DNA from 2 places in the Serratia sarumanii genome. Region 2 is predicted to be linked to the other one. Evidence: predicted binding sites of a transcription regulator. Region 2 holds the regulator's gene; the other holds the start of a gene.
What was found. Region 2 encodes sigma-54, which starts transcription at its own class of promoters, with help from an activator protein. Its sites were predicted from a motif close to GTTGGCACANNTTTCGCTNT; they were not measured.
Positions count from the first base shown of each region.

Region 1: a site for sigma-54 is predicted at 4,119-4,138, ahead of SSARUM_RS02185 (circularly permuted type 2 ATP-grasp protein). Genes of this name have one in related genera too.

Region 1 covers NZ_CP124750.1:468,386-476,675, forward strand. The annotation lists gene SSARUM_RS02165 (family 20 glycosylhydrolase) at 1-102, shown strand, start outside; gene SSARUM_RS02170 (proteasome-type protease) at 132-860, opposite strand; gene SSARUM_RS02175 (transglutaminase family protein) at 936-1,730, opposite strand; gene SSARUM_RS02180 (alpha-E domain-containing protein) at 1,727-2,653, opposite strand; gene SSARUM_RS02185 (circularly permuted type 2 ATP-grasp protein) at 2,647-4,083, opposite strand; gene ridA (2-iminobutanoate/2-iminopropanoate deaminase) at 4,344-4,730, opposite strand; gene pyrI (aspartate carbamoyltransferase regulatory subunit) at 4,888-5,352, opposite strand; gene pyrB (aspartate carbamoyltransferase) at 5,365-6,300, opposite strand; gene SSARUM_RS02205 (ABC transporter substrate-binding protein) at 6,599-8,167, opposite strand.
Region 2 covers NZ_CP124750.1:4,449,743-4,458,032, reverse strand. The annotation lists gene rapZ (RNase adapter RapZ) at 1-103, opposite strand, end outside; gene ptsN (PTS IIA-like nitrogen regulatory protein PtsN) at 233-694, opposite strand; gene hpf (ribosome hibernation promoting factor) at 850-1,137, opposite strand; gene rpoN (RNA polymerase factor sigma-54) at 1,161-2,594, opposite strand; gene lptB (LPS export ABC transporter ATP-binding protein) at 2,647-3,372, opposite strand; gene lptA (lipopolysaccharide ABC transporter substrate-binding protein LptA) at 3,379-3,918, opposite strand; gene lptC (LPS export ABC transporter periplasmic protein LptC) at 3,887-4,465, opposite strand; gene kdsC (3-deoxy-manno-octulosonate-8-phosphatase KdsC) at 4,462-5,016, opposite strand; gene kdsD (arabinose-5-phosphate isomerase KdsD) at 5,034-6,020, opposite strand; gene SSARUM_RS21135 (calcium/sodium antiporter) at 6,037-7,014, opposite strand; gene mlaF (phospholipid ABC transporter ATP-binding protein MlaF) at 7,318-8,133, shown strand; gene mlaE (lipid asymmetry maintenance ABC transporter permease subunit MlaE) at 8,138-8,290, shown strand, end outside.

The DNA.
Region 1 (8,290 bases), 1.1 Mb from region 2:
GCGCAGCGCCAGCTGGATGCGGCGGCGCAGACGCGCGACGAGGTGGTGATTGCGGCGGTGTACCCGCTGGAGGCGCTGCTGCGGGGGTTGCAGGAGCAATGAGGCGGACGGGCTCGTGTGAGCCCGGATCCCTACAGCTGCAGCGGCGGCAACTGGGTGAAAATGCTGACCAGCCCTTCGCCCCAGCCCTTGCGGATGGCGCTGAAGTACGGATGGTCTTCGGTAATGCGGTATTGCCGGGCATGGCTGAAGCTGTCGCGCGGGTAGATCATCACGTCGAGCGGCAGCCCGACGGACAGGTTGCTGCGCAGGGTCGAATCCAGTGAAATCAGCGCGCATTGCATCGCTTGTTCCAGCGGCGTGTCGTAGTGCAGCACCCGGTCGATGATCGGTTTGCCGTATTTGCTTTCGCCTATCTGAAAATAGGGCGTGTCGCGGGTGGCTTCGATAAAGTTGCCTTGCGGGTAGATATGGAACAGCCGCATCTCTTCCCCGCTAATTTGGCCTCCGAGCAGCAGGTTACAGCTGAAGTCGGTGGTGCTGCCGCTTTGCTGCGCCTCGCTGTCGCGCTGGATCACCTCGCGCACCGTTTCCCCCACCAGCGTGGCGGCGTCGTAGAGGCTGGGAGCGTTGAGCAGGTTGGGGCGTTCGGCGTCCTTGCTGCGGTGCAACAGCAAACTGATGATGCTCTGGGTGGTCGCCAGGTTGCCGGCGCTTTGCAGCACCAGCGTGCGATCGCCGTCCTGTTGGAACACGTGCAGTTTGCGGAAGGTGGAAATATGGTCCACCCCGGCGTTGGTGCGCGAATCGGACGCAAAGACCAGCCCGGACGACAAACGCATGGCCACACAGTAGGTCATACTACAATCCCTCAAAACAAGACCGGCACGCCGCCAACGCGCAGCGTGCCCGAAACATTTTCCATCGGCAAGCGGCTACTGGCCGGTTGGCATCATTTGTACGGCGGCGATGGCGCTCATGTCTTCGCAGCCGCCGCCCAATCGCATGCCGCGCACCGGGCAGGCGTCCAGATAATCGATGCCGACCGCCAGCTTAAGGTGCTGATTCGGCATGCGCGTATTGTTGGTCACGTCGAAGCTGTGCCAGCGTTCCTCCACCCACACTTCCGCCCAAGCATGGGTGGCGACATGGGTCGAGTCTTCGCTGTACAGGTAGCCGCTGACGTAGCGCGCCGGGATGTTCAGGCTGCGGCAGCAGCTCAGGAAGACATGCGTATGATCCTGACACACGCCGCTGCCGGCGGCGAAAGCCTCGGCGGCGCTGTCGGTCACGCGCGTGGAGCCAGGGCTGTAAGGCATTTTCAGCAGCAGTTCGCCCATCAGATGTTCCAGGCCGCTCAGCACCGCCTGCGGTTGATGATAACGCAGGGCGAAGGCCTGAATGGCGTCATCGGGTTGAGTCAGCGGGCTATGGCGCAGAAATACCAGCGGCGACAGATGCCCGAGCGCCCGATCTTCGACGCCGTCTTCAATCTCCACTTCCCCGAGCACCCGAATGGTGATGGCCTGATGCGGTTCATCAAGCGTCAGCACGTGCAGTACGTTGCCGAAGGCGTCGGTGGTGCGCACCGCGTCATCCGGCAACGACAGTTGCCAGGAGAGGATGCGCTGATGGGGCGAATCCTGCGGCGTCAACCGCAGATATTGGGTGCTGCGCTGCACCGGCTGGGCGTAGCGATAATGGGTGTTGTGCTCAATATTCAGTTTCATTGCGCCTCCAGATAAGTGTGATGGATGCTTTCGGCGATGCCGTTCACCTGGCCGAGAAAGGCGCTCAACCACTCGCCCAGGCCGATCTTGTTCAGGTCCTTCATGCTGCTGAAGCGCAGCTCGGCATGCAGGGTGTGCGCCAGACGTCGCGGTTGGTTGGCGCCGCCGCCGATCAGTTCCAATTGCTGCACCATGTCGCCGACGCAGGCCAGCAGTGAACGCGGGATTTCATTGCGCAGAATCATCAGTTCGGCGATGGTCTCGCGGCTCAACGGCTGCTTGTAGATGCTGTGGTAGGCTTCGCGCGCGCTCACCGCCCGCAGCAGCGTGTCCATGCGGTAATATTCGCGCACCGGGTCGCCGTCGATGTCCATCAGCGTGTTCTTCACCTCCAGCAGACGGGCGGTGCCGTCGGCCCGCTCCAGCAGGGTGCCGAGACGGATAAAGCGCATGGCGTCGCTGCGCAGCAGCGTGCCGAACATGGCGCCGCGAAACAGATGGGCGCGCTCCTTCACCCAGTCGAAGAAGGCATCGGCGCCCACCGAGCCGATGCCCTGGCGGCGGATCAGTTTCATCTCTATCCAGGTGGCGTTGATGCACTCCCAGACTTCGGATGACAGGCTGCCGCGCACCGCGTGGGCGTTGTTCCAGCCCATTTGCAGGCAGCTGAAGATGCTGCTGTGGTTACGGTTGTCGAGCGCGAAGAAACTGACCAGATTGGGCATCGTCAATTCCGGGTAGGCGGCGGCATACAGCTGGCCGGTGCCGGTCAGGTTGAGCGGCACCTGCAGATCCTGATCGCCGCCGTCGCGGATCGGCATCATCGACAGCTTGTTGGTGACGTCCAGCACCCGGGCGATGCTTTCCGCCCGCTCCAGATAGCGGGCCATCCAATAGAGTTCACTGGCGGTGCGGCTCAGCATAGGTCGTCCTCCAATACCCAGGTGTCCTTGGTGCCGCCGCCCTGCGACGAGTTCACCACCAGCGAACCTTCCGCCAACGCCACCCGGGTCAGGCCGCCGGGCACCAGGCGGATCTCCGCGCCGCTGAGGGCGAACGGCCGCAGATCGATATGCCGCGGCGCCAGACCATCGTTGACGAAGGTCGGGCAGGTGGACAGCGCCAGCGTGTTTTGCGCAATGTAATTCTGCGGGCGAGACAGCAGCAGAGCGCGGAAGCGGGCGAGCTCGTCCTTGCTCGCCGTGGGGCCGATCAACATGCCGTAGCCGCCGGCGCCGTGCACCTCTTTCACGACCATCTGTTCGAGGTTGGCCAGCACATACGACAGTTCGTTTTTATGTCGGCACTGCCAGGTTGGCACGTTGTTGAGGATCGGTTCCTCTTGCAGGTAGAAGCGCACCATATCCGGCACGTAGGGGTAGATCGATTTGTCGTCGGCCACGCCGGTGCCGATGGCGTTGGCCAGCACCACATTGCCGGCGCGATACACCGACAGCAGCCCCGGTACGCCGAGCATCGAGTCCGGCCGAAACGCCAGCGGATCGAGGAAGGCGTCGTCCACCCGACGATAGATCACGTCCACTTTGCACGGCCCGGCGGTGGTGCGCATGAAGACCGCGCCGTCCTTGACGAACAGATCGGCGCTTTCGACCAGCTCCACCCCCATCTGCTGCGCCAGGAAACTGTGCTCAAAATAGGCGCTGTTGAAGCGGCCCGGCGTCAGCACCACCACGGTGGGATCGTTGATGGGCGAGCTTTCGCGCAGCGTTTGCAGCAGGTGCGACGGGTAGCGCTCCACCGGCGCGATGCGTTGCCGGGCGAACAGTTCCGGATAGAGACGCATCATCATTTTGCGGTTTTCCAGCATGTAAGAGACGCCGGACGGGGTGCGCAAGTTATCTTCCAGCACGTAGTATTGGCCGTCGCTGTTGCGGACCATGTCCACGCCGACGATATGCGCATAGATATCGCGATGCAGATCAACGCCTTGCATACAGGGTTGATACTGATCGTTGGCCAGCACCTGCTCCGCCGGAATGAGGCCGGCCTTCAGAATATGCTGCTGGTGGTAAATGTCATGCAGGAAGGCATTGAGCGCCTGTACGCGCTGGCGAATGCCGCGATCGAGCATCGCCCATTCGACGGCCGGAATAATGCGCGGCACGCTGTCGAACGGGATCAACCGCTCAGCGCCGTCATCGTCGCCGTAGACGTTGAAGGTGATGCCCACCCGGTGAAACAGCAGCGCAGCCTCTTCCCGCTTGCGTTGCACGGCCTGGTGATCGGCCTGCTGCAGCCATTGCCAGTAGGCGTCGTAGTGGCCACGGTGTTTTCCCTCAGCCAGAAGCATCTCATCAAAAAACGGTGAAGCGGAAAGATTGATATTCAGCATCGTCACCTCGTCGACATTGCAGGCTGTCAATCAATCGAGCATAAAACGTGCCAAGGCGATAACGGGCGAAAATGGCGCAGAGCGAGGCTGCCGCGGCGAAAAACGCCCGTTCGCGGTGCAGGTTTGGCGTGACGACGCCTTAATATAGGGCGAAAAGGCGGCGGCGGTGAGCGCTAAAGGCGCAGGGACGGCAGGCTGTCGGGGCAGAGCAGAAATAAAAACGGCCAGTCTGCACTGGCCGTGATGCGCGTGACCGTCGATTAACGACGCACGGCGATGGCTTCGATTTCGATCTTCACGTCTTTCGGCAGACGCGCCACTTCCACGCAGGAGCGGGCCGGGAACGGCGCGCTGTGCTCGGTGAAGAAGGCTTCGTACGCGGCGTTGACGGTGGCGAAGTCGTTCAGATCTTTCACGAACACGGTGGTTTTCACGATGTCGGCAACGATCAGGCCGGCGGCTTCGACGATCGCTTTGACGTTTTCCAGCGACTGGCGCGCCTGAGCGGCCACGTCGTCGGCGACGGCGCCGGTTTTCGGATCGACCGGGATCTGGCCGGAAGTGATGATCATGCTGCCCAGATCAACGCCCTGCACGTAAGGACCAATGGCTGCCGGGGCGAGTTCAGTGCTGATATTACGTGACATGTTTTCTCCTGATAGACCCGTTGTCTTTCACGCCGCTGCGCGGTCGGCCGCAGCTTGAAATTCGGTGGGTAGCAACGTGGGTAGAGTTATTTTCAGGCACCCATTATAGGGAGTGACGCGCAGATTAACAGCGCCGCTCCCGCTAAAAGGGCAGAATTCAGTCGGCCTGCAACACCACCTGATGCTCGAACTCTTTCTCGCAATAGCGGCACTTCAGGTGCACTTCGCCGTCGCGCGGCTTCACGCTGAAGCTCGACGCCACCGGCTCGCTGCGGCTGATGCAGTTGCTGTTCGGGCAGGTCAGCACCCCGTCGATGTGGTCAGGCAGGCTGAGGGTCAGCTTGCGCACCACTTCGTAGTTATCGATGCGGTTTACCGTGGCCTTCGGCGCGTACATCGCCAGCTGGTTGGCCTGCTGCTCGGTCAGGAAGGTGTTCTCGATCTTGATCAGATCCTTGCGGCCCAGCGCGTTGGAGGGCAAGTTCAGGCCAATGGTGATGCGCTGGTCGGTGGCGGTCAGTTTGAACAGCGTCAGCAGTTTGAAACCGATCTGCGCCGGAATGTGGTCGATCACCGTGCCGCATTTGATCGCTTCGACCTGCAGTTTGTTGTCGTGAGTCATGGCGGTTCCCCCTTAAAGAGCCAAATCTGCGTTAAGCACCAGCGCCAGCAGCGCCTGGCGGGCGAAGATGCCGTTGCCCGCCTGCTGGAAGTAGTAGGCATGCGGCGTTTTATCCACGTCGGTGGCGATCTCGTCGATGCGCGGCAGCGGGTGCAGCACCTTGAGGTTGGCGCGCGCGCCGGCCAGATCCGCGGCGCGCAGCACGAACTGCGCTTTCACGTTGGCGTACTCGGAAGGATCGAGGCGCTCTTTCTGTACCCGGGTCATGTAGAGAATATCCAGTTCCGGCACCACTTCTTCAATGCTGCTGTGCAGGCTGTACTCGATGCCTTTCTCTTCCAGCATTTTCAGGATGTAGGCCGGCATCGCCAGCGCGTCCGGGGCGATGAAGTAGAAACGGTTGCCTTCGAACTTGGCCAGCGCCTGGGTGAGCGAGTGCACGGTGCGGCCGTACTTCAGGTCGCCGACCATGGCGATGCTGAGGTTGCTCAGGCGACCCTGGGTTTCCTGGATGGTGAACAGATCCAGCAGGGTCTGGGTCGGGTGCTGGTTGGCGCCGTCGCCGGCGTTGAGCACCGGCACGTTGCCGGAGAACTCCGAGGCCATGCGCGCCGCGCCTTCCTGCGGGTGGCGCATCACGATGGCGTCCACGTAGGTGCTGATCACCGAGATGGTGTCGGCCAGGGTTTCGCCTTTCTTGCCGAGCGAGGTGTTGCTGCCGTCGGCGAAACCGACTACCGAGGCGCCGAGGCGGTGCATCGAGGTCTCGAACGACAGGCGGGTACGGGTCGAGGCTTCGAAGAAGCAGCTGGCGATCACCTTGTGTTTCAACAGTTCCGGCTGCGGGTTGGCTTTCAGACCGGCGGCGGTGCGCAGCACCAGCTCCAGATCCTCGCGGCTGAGATCGTTAATAGAGATGATGTGTTTGTGATACAGCGGGTTGGCCATTTTTCACTCCTCCTCGACGCGTGCCCGTGGCGCGGGACTTTGGGATATTCTCAAGGCAAAAAAAAGCCCCTCAATGAGGGGCTTGAAACGATCGGTTTAGCAACAGGAGAAACAACGGCAGCTGGCCGCCGATAGGCAGTCGGTTTTGTCGATTGCGGCTAACAAAACAAACGTCGTTTTTCATGCTTTCTCCTGGCAAATTGTGGCGCATTATACTCGCGCTTTTCGCCACTGCAAGCGTTAAAACGCCGTTTTTTGCCGCCCCGCAATCGATTGGCCGGCGATGGCCGCCCGCCGGCTATTTGCTGACGCGATCGTAGTAGACCATGTCGGCGTTCAGCCCCTGCTGGTAGCCTTTGACGTTGTCGCGCAGCACCACTTCGGTTTTGGCCTGATCGATAAACACGTACGGCGAACTGCGCTGCAGTTCCTGCTGCATGGCGGTATACAGCGCGCGGCGCTTGGCCGGATCGGCTTCGGCCAGCGCCGCCAGAGTCTGCTGGTTCAACTGCGGGATCTGCCAGCCGTTCAGCCCGGCCACCGTGCTGCTTTTGCCGTCGTTGTAGGCGAAGGCGCTGGCGTTGGAGTGGGCGTCGAAGTAATCCGGGATCCACAGGCGGATCGCCGCCTGATGCTGCCTGGCGCGCACGCGGGAGTAAACCTGGCTGCCCGCAGCCGGCAGCAGCTCGACCTTCACGCCAGCGGCGGCGAAGCTGCCCTGCAGAGCCTGCGCGATGGTGATGAACGGCGGTTTGTTCTCTACGTCCAGCGTAAAGGTGGCGTGGGTGATGCCTGCCTTGGCCAGGATGGCTTTCGCCTTGGCCGGATCGTAGCTGAACGGGTTGGTCTCCAGCGCGCCCGGCAGCCCGACCGGCAGGAAGCTCTGGTGCACGAAGTATTGGCCCTTCAGCAGATCCTTCGTGATGCCCTGATAATCCACCAGATAGCGCGCCGCTTCCCAGAAGGCCGGGTTGTTCAGCAGCGGATTGGCGCCGTTGCCGGTGTTGAACACCAGGTAGTTTTGTTCGGCGGACGGGATCTCCAGCACCTTGACGCCCGGTTGGTTTTTCAGCGTGTCGGTCTGATCGGCGCCCAGTTCGCGGGCGATATCGGCGTCGCCCTGCTGGATCAGCAGGCGGCGGGTGGCCGGATCCGGCACGTTTTTAATGATGATGTTTTTCAGCTGCGGCTTGTCGCCCGGCGTGGTGGGGTTGGCGTCCAGCACGATCGCCTGATGCGGCTGATAGACGCGCATCTTGAACGGGCCGCTGCCGGCGGAGTGCATTTTCAGCCAGGCGTTGCCGAAGTCGCCGTCTTTGACGTTGGCCAGCGCCGCCTTGCTGTCGACGATCGAGGCGATCGGCGTCGAAAGAATATTCAGCGCCACCGCCGGGCTGACGTCCGCCGTCCAGCGCAGCTGCACCGTATGTTCGTCGATCTTCTTCAGCTGCGCGTCGATGTTGTCCGGCTGCCAGCCGAGCACGTTGAGGATGAACGCCGGCGACTTGTTCATCTTGACCGCGCGGCTGTAGGAAAAGATCACGTCGTCGGCGGTCAGCGGGTTGCCGGAGGCGAACGCCGCCTGCGGCCGCAGTTTCACCGTCAGCGTTTTGGCCGCCGCATCGCTCTGCCAGCTTTCCGCCAGCACCGGCGCTACCTTGGCCGGATCGTCGCGATCCGCCTGCACCAGCCGCTGATACAGGCTGGGCACCGTCTGGATGCTGGAGAGTTCGTTGGCTTCCGCCGGATCGAGGCTGACGATGTCATCCAGCGATTGCACCACCACCAGCGTATTCGGCGGCGTGGCGGCTAACGCGGCGGCGGGCAGGGCGGTGAGCAGGAACAGCGGCAAGAGTTTGGCTTTCATCGGTGTGTATCCCCTGAAGGCGCCGCAGGGCGACGCTGAGAACGGTTTGTTATCGTTGGTTTTTACGGCGCGGGCGCCGTCGGCCTGTCACGGTAGAGCCTTTGCCGGCGGTGAGCAAAGGTC
Region 2 (8,290 bases):
CCACCGGCAGGTTGTCAACGCAGTAAAAACCCATGTCTTCCAGCGCCCGCAAGGCGACGGATTTTCCGGAACCGGAACGGCCGCTGACAATCATCAGCACCATGTGGCAACTCCCCTGGCATCGCGGCGGCGTTCATCGCCACCGGTGGAAACTTTGTTATTCCGGCCGAGGCCGGATCCATCATCGTGAAACAGTAACGTTATCCGGGCTGGAAGTCACGCCGGCCGGGCATCACTCGGTGATGATTTGGTAAAGTTCTTCGTCGCTTTGCGCGGCGCGCAGGCGGCGGCATACGGTTTTGTCGGCCAGGCGTTTGGCGACCAGCGACAGGGTATGCAAATGGGTTTTGCACTGATCGGCAGGCACCAGCAGCGCGAACAGCAGGTCGACCGGCTGGTTGTCGATAGCGTCGAAAGCGATGGGTTGGTCGAGACGGATAAACACGCCAACGGCCCGCAGTGTGTCCTCTTCCAGTTTGCCGTGGGGAATGGCGATACCGTTGCCGATACCGGTGCTGCCCATGCGCTCCCGGGTGAGAACCGCGTCAAACACCACCTGCGAAGGTAGATTGAGCTGTTTGGCGGCCAGTTCGCTGATAATTTCCAAAGCCCGCTTCTTGCTGGTGCAGTGTACCGAGCTTTTGGTGCACTCGATGTTTAACACCGAGCTTAATTGCATATATTCGTTGTTCATCTCATCTTCACTTAAAACCGCGCCGCCGGGCGCACCCGGCAAGGCGGTTTTTCGTCGGTTTTAACCCTGATTACCGTTCGGCGCGTCACCCATGCGGGTCACGCGCCGAAGGGCGAGGCGGCGACGGATGCCGCCTCATGGAGTGGGTTAGGGTGTCAGTGTTGCTTCAATTTGTCTTTATGTTTGTTCAATTGACGTGCCAATTTGTCGATCAGCGTATCAATTGCGGCATACATATTCTCGTCTTCCGAGGTGGCGTGCAACTCGCCTCCATTCACGTGCACCGTTGCTTCCGCAATTTGCTGCACTTTTTCCACACTTAATACAACATACACCTGATTAATGCGATCAAAATACTGTTCGAGTTTGGCGAACTTGTTGTTCACGAACTCGCGCAACGGATCGGTGATTTCGATGTGGTGTCCGGTAATGTTGAGCTGCATAGTGTCTTCCTTCTCAATAGAGGTCAAACCAACTGTTTACGCTGGTTCGACGGCGGGATGGACAAAGACTCTCGGTACTTGGCGACGGTGCGCCGCGCCACGATGATCCCCTGATCGGCGAGCAGGGTGGCCAGCTTGCTGTCGCTGAGTGGCTTGGCGGGGTTTTCCGCCGCAATCAATTTCTTCACCAACGCGCGGATCGCCGTCGAGGAGGCTTCGCCGCCGCTGTCGGTATTCACGTGGCTGGAGAAGAAATACTTCAATTCAAAAATGCCGCGTGGGCTGTGCAGAAACTTCTGCGTGGTGACGCGCGAGATCGTCGATTCATGCATCTCCACGGCCTGGGCGATATCCGCCAGCACCATGGGTTTCATAAACTCTTCGCCTTGCTCGAAGAACGCCTGCTGTTGGCTGACGATGCAGCGGGTGACCTTCAGCAGCGTCTCGTTGCGGCTCTCCAGGCTTTTAATCAGCCACTTGGCTTCCTGCAGGTTGCTGCGGATAAACTGGCCGTCGGCTTCGCTGCGGGCGCTGTTGCCCAGCGCGGCGTACTGCTGATTGATCTTCAAACGCGGCACGCTGTCGCCGTTGAGCTCGACCGTCCATTTGTTCTGCGTCTTGCGCACCAGCACGTCCGGGATCACGTATTCCGACTCGCCGGTATTGATCGACTGCCCCGGGCGCGGATCGAGCGACTGAATCAGCAGCATCGCTTCTTTCAGTGTATCTTCTTTTAGCCGGGTTGATCGCATCAGGCTGCGAAAGTCGTGGTTGGCCAACAGATCCAGATGGTCGCTGATGATCAGCCGCGCTTCGGCCAGGTAAGGGGTGTCTTTGGCGTATTGGGAGAGCTGCACCAGCAGGCAATCGCGCAGATCGCGCGCGGCGACGCCGATCGGATCGAAACGCTGCACGCGCTTCAATACCGCCTCGACTTCCTCGAGGGTCACGTTCTCGTCGCCCAGGCTTTCCAGAATGTCTTCCAGCGGCACGGTGAGATAGCCGGTGTCGTCCACCGCGTCGACGATGGAGGTGGCGATGGCGGCGTCGGTATCGGAGAACGGCGTCAGATCCACCTGCCACATCAGGTAATCCTGCAGCGTTTGGGTGGTCTCGCCCTGATAGACCGGCAGTTCGTCGTCGCTGTAGTCGGTGCCGGTGCCGGACGGCGTGCCGGCGGTGTAGATCTCATCCCAGGTGGCGTCCAGCGGCAGCTCTTCCGGCATGTCTTTCTGTTCCAGCGCCTCGCGGGTATCGAGCCCCTCGGTCTCCTGGGTTTCTTTGGCGTCGATTTCGTCGTGCAGATCGGTCTGTTCAAGCAGCGGATTGCTCTCCAGCGCCAGCTGGATTTCTTGCTGAAGCTCAAGCGTGGACAACTGCAGCAGGCGGATCGCCTGCTGGAGCTGAGGAGTCATGGCCAGCTGTTGGCTGAGCCTGAGTTGCAAACCTTGCTTCATAGTTTTCTGTCTACTTCCGTTAACGGTGTCGCCCCGCAGGGCGCGCCGGCGCTTAGAGGCGGAACTCTTCGCCCAGATAAACGCGTTTAACCTGCTCGTCGGCCAGAATAGCATCCGGCGTGCCGTGAGCAATCAGTTTGCCCTGGCTGACGATGTAGGCGCGTTCACACACGTCCAGCGTCTCGCGCACGTTGTGGTCGGTGATCAGCACGCCCAGGCCGCTGTCACGCAGGTGCTCGATGATTTTCTTGATATCGATAACGGAGATCGGATCCACCCCGGCGAAGGGTTCGTCCAGCAGTATGAATTTCGGGTTGGCCGCCAGCGCGCGGGCGATTTCGACACGGCGACGCTCACCGCCGGACAGCGCCTGGCCGAGGCTGTCGCGCAGATGGGAGATATGGAACTCTTCCATCAGCTCCTTGGCGCGGTCTTCGCGCTGTTCGCTGGTGAGGTCGGGGCGAATCTCCAGCACCGCCATCAGGTTGTCGTACACGCTCAGGCGGCGGAAGATCGAGGCTTCCTGCGGCAGGTAACCGATGCCGCGGCGCGCGCGGGCGTGCAGCGGCAGCAGACTGATGTCTTCTTCGTCGATCACGATGCGCCCGGCGTCGCGTGGCACGATGCCGACCACCATGTAGAAGGTGGTGGTTTTACCGGCGCCGTTCGGCCCGAGCAGGCCGACGATCTCGCCGGATTTCACTTTCAGGCTGACGTCTTCGACAACTTTACGGCCCTTGTAGGCTTTCGCCAGGTTTTCTGCGATGAGTGTTGCCATAAGTGATTAGTTACTCTTTTTCTGCTCGTTTTTGTCTTGCAACTGCGACGGTACCAGAACCGTTGTCACGCGTTTGCCTTTGTCGCTAAACGCCTGCATTTGCTGCTGTTGCACCAGATAGGTGATGCGATCGCCTTTCACGTTGCTGTCGAGCTGCTCCAGATAGGCGTTGCCCGTCAGGGTCACCAGCTGGGTCGCCACGTCGTAACGCACTTTCTGCGCGTGGCCTTTGACCGGCTTGCCGCTGTCCTGCATCTGGTAGAAGGTTACCGGGTTGCCGAACGCTTCAATATAGGTCTTATTCTGATCTCCGCCCGGGCGGGTGACCACCACCTTGTCGGCGCGAATATCGATGGTGCCTTGCTTGATCACCACGTTGTCGGTGAAGGTGCTGACGTTGCTCTGCATGTCCAACGACTGCTTGAGCGAGTCGATGCTGACCGGCTGGCTGGAGTCGGATTTCAGCGCCAGAGCGGGGGCGCTGGCGGCCAAAACTAAGCTGCCGAGCAACAGGTTACGGAGTTGGTTTTTGGTTCTGAATTTCATAGTTGGTCTTAACCTTATCAATCAGCTCAGCGGTTTTGGTCCGCAGGTTCCCACGCATTTTCATGCCGTTAGAGGTAAAATTGGTCCCGTAAATCGTGACTTCGTCATCGGAGGTGACGTCCTGGGTGACCAGGTTTACCTGAGCGTTGTCCGTCTTAATTTTTTCCAGCTGCGAGGTGGTGGTCAGGCTGTTTACCTCGACGTGACCATACAGATACAGCATCCGGTCTTTAGTCAGTTTGGCGCGATCGGCGCGAACTGACCAGGTGGCCACCGCATTCTCATCGAACAGCGTCATCACCGGCTGGGTGAACCAGCTCAGCTCGCCGGCGGTGTAATACTTCGCGTCTTCCGCCACCAGTTTGTAATTCAGCTTGCCGGCCGGGTTGTACACCACGGTGACCGTGTGCTGGCTCTGGTAGGTCGGATCCTTATCGTTGACCGGGCCAGGGGCCGTGTCGTCGCTAAAATCCGTCATGTTCCAGCCGATCAGCGCCAGAACGATCACCGTCAACAGGATGGTGATCCACAGTTTGGTTTTACTCATATCGACAGCCCTTTGGCGTCCTCCAGCTTATTTTGAGCCAAAAGAATGATGTCGCACAGTTCGCGCACCGCGCCGCGGCCGCCGGCAATGCGGGTGACGTAGTGGGCGCGCGGCGTCAGCAGCGGGTGGGCGTCCGCCACCGCGACCGCCAGGCCGACCTGCGCCATTACCGGCCAGTCGATCAGGTCATCGCCGATATAGGCGACCTGATCCGCCGTTAACGACAGTTTATCCAACAGTTCGCGGAAGGCCAAAAGCTTATCGGATTGCCCCTGATACAGATGGGTGATACCGAGCGTCTGCGCGCGGTCTTCCAGCAGCTTGGCGGAGCGACCGGTGATGATCGCCACCTCGATGTCCGAGGTTTTCAAGCAGCGGATGCCGTAGCCGTCGCGCACGTTGAACGCTTTCAATTCTTCACCGTTGTTGCCCATGAAGATCAGGCCGTCCGACAGCACGCCGTCAACGTCGCAAATCAACAGGCGGATGTTCCCGGCACGCGCCATAACCTCTTGTTCTACCGGCCCGTAGCAGGTTTCTACCATACCCATTCCGTTCTATTCCTTAATTAAACGACGCCGGCGCGCAGCATGTCATGCATATGTACCACACCCAGCAACTGGTCGCCATCGGCAACCAGCAGCGCGGTGATGTGGCGTTGTTGCATCAGGTTCAATGCATCGACCGCCAGGATGTTGGGGCGCACCCGTACGCCGCCCGGCGTCATGACATCGGCGATCTTCGCCTCGTGCAGGTTGATGCCCATGTCGAATACCCGGCGCAGGTCGCCGTCGGTGAAGATGCCGGCGATTTTCATCAAATCGTCGCAGACAACCGTCAGGCCCAGATTTTTGCGGGTAATTTCCAGCAGCGCGTCGCGCAACGAGGCGTCGGCGCTGACGTGGGGCATTTCGTCGCCGCTGTGCATGATATCGCTAACCCGCAGCAGCAGTTTGCGGCCGAGTGCGCCGCCCGGATGCGACAGCGCGAAATCTTCCTGCGTGAAACCGCGCGCTTTCAGCAGCGCGACGGCCAGCGCATCGCCCATCACCAGCGTGGCGGTGGTGCTGGTGGTCGGCGCCAGCCCCAGCGGGCAGGCTTCCTGCGGCACCTTGATGCACAGGTGGATATCCGCCGCCTTGCCCATCGAGCTTTCCGGATTGTTGGTCATACAGATGAGGGTGATCTGCTGGCGTTTCAATACCGGGATCAGCGCCAGGATCTCGCTGGACTCGCCGGAGTTGGAGATGGCGAGCACGATGTCCTGTGGGGTGACCATGCCCAAATCGCCATGGCTGGCCTCCGCCGGGTGAACGAAGAATGAGGGGGTGCCGGTGCTGGCGAAGGTCGCGGCGATCTTGCAGCCGATATGGCCGGATTTGCCCATGCCCATCACCACCACTTTGCCGCCGCAGGCGGCGATCGTTTCGCAGGCGCGGGTGAAGTCTGCGTTGATGTAGCTGTCGAGCTGAGCCAGCCCTTCACGCTCTATCTGAAGCACTTCTTTGCCGGCCTGCTGAAAATCGAAGCCCGGTTGCAACTCAATGTTCGACATACTCATTCCCGTCGGTTTAGCCGAAAGTACTGAAAGGGTTAAAGAACAGCACCGCAAGATACGCAATAAAGCCACATAATAACAGAGCGCCCGCCAGGTGACCGATGCGATGCTTGCGGCCGATGCACAGTACGCTCAGCAGCACGCTGGCCGCCAGCATCACCCAGTAATCGCGCTGGAAGGCGGCGGCGTCTACGCTGCCCGGCGACAGCAGGGCGGGGACGCCCAGCACGATCACCGTGTTGAAAATATTGGAGCCGATGATATTTCCAATCGCCATATCATCCTCGCCCTTCAGCGCCCCGGCGATGGAGGTAGCCAATTCGGGCAGGCTGGTGCCGATGGCAATAATGGTCAAGCCGACCACCAGTTCGCTCAGGCCGAAATAGTGCGCAATCACCGTCGCGTTATCGACCACCATTCTGGAAGAGAGCGGCAGAATGATAAACGCCAGCACCAGCCACAGCACCGCCACGGTGTTGCTGCTGTCCTGCGGCAGCTCGGCGATCTGCTCCATGGTCAGGCTGTCGCTGCCCTCGCGCTGCGCCAGCCGGGCGATTTTCAGCATCAGCAGGATGAAGCCGGCGGCGGCGGCCAGCAGCAGCACGCCGTCCAGCCTGCTCAGGGTGCCGTCCATCAACACGAAACCGCACAATACTGTGACCGCTAACATCAACGGCAGTTCGCGCCGCAGTATCTCGGAACGCGCGGCCAGCGGGTGAATCAGCGCCGCCACGCCCAGGATCAATAAGATGTTGGTGATGTTGGAACCTAATACGTTGCCAACGGCCATATCTATCTGCCCGTTCAGCGCGGCGGTGGTGGACACGATCAGCTCCGGCAGCGAAGTGCCGATGCCGACGATGGTCATGCCGATGATCAACGGCGGGACGCCGAGCGAGCGGGAAATCACGGCAGCACCATAAACTAAGCGGTCTGCACCATACACCAGTAGAAATAAACCAACGATTAATAATGCTATCGCGAGAAACATGCAGGGTCCTTTGTCGGGTATTATCCCGGTTCGTTGGTTAAAGCCGTCAATGCGGCGGTATTGCTTGCCCTCCGTTGCGCGCGCGTGAGCCGCAGCAACGGTTTTTCCCGGCTAATAGTTGAACAGTTTCGTTTTTTTTCGTTATGGCGCCAATTTTGACCGGGTGGCGCGGAAAAGTAAAACCAATGGCACCATTGGTTGCGAAATGGCAGTAAGTTTTTGTAAAGATGAGACGGATTGCGCCCATTGCTTTAACATCACGGGTAGATTCAGCAAAAGATGAGTCGTAAAGGGTCCATTAACATGCTCCAAAAGGCAGATAATTTGGTCGAAGTGCGCGACATGAGCTTCTCGCGCGGCGACCGACGGATATTTGAAGACATCAACCTGACGGTGCCTCGCGGTAAGGTCACGGCGATCATGGGGCCATCGGGCATCGGCAAAACCACGCTGCTGCGCCTGATAGGCGGCCAGCTGGCGCCGGACAGCGGGGAGATTTGGTTCGACGGCGACAACATTCCCGCGTTGTCCCGCCGTCAGTTATACGACGCGCGCAAAAAGATGAGCATGCTGTTCCAGTCGGGCGCGCTGTTCACCGATTTGACCGTGTTCGAAAACGTGGCCTACCCGCTGCGCGAGCACAGCAACCTGCCTGAACCCCTGCTGCGCAGCACGGTGCTGATGAAGCTGGAAGCGGTGGGGCTGCGCGGCGCGGCCCAGCTGATGCCCAATGAGCTTTCCGGCGGCATGGCGCGCCGGGCGGCGTTGGCGCGCGCGATCGCGCTGGACCCGGAGATGATCATGTTCGACGAACCTTTCGTCGGCCAGGATCCGATCACCATGGGGGTGCTGGTCAAGCTGATAGATGAGCTGAACCATGCGCTGGGCATTACCTGCATCGTGGTGTCGCACGACGTGCCGGAGGTGCTGAGCATCGCCGACTACGCCTATATCGTGGCCGATCACCGGGTGATCGCCGAAGGCACCACGCAGCAATTGCAGAACAATCCTGATGCGCGCGTGCGCCAGTTTCTGGATGGTATAGCGGATGGGCCGGTGCCGTTCCGCTATCCGGCCGGGGATTATCAGACCGAACTGCTAGGCTTAGGGAGTAAATAAGCTCATGTTATTAAGAGCGTTAGCGTCGTTGGGGCGCAGTGGCATCAACACCAGCGCCAGCTTCGGCCGCGCCGGGTTGATGCTGTTCAACGCGTTGATTGGCCGGCCGGAACCCGGCAAGCAGTGGCCGCTGTTGTTGAAACAGCTCTACAGCGTC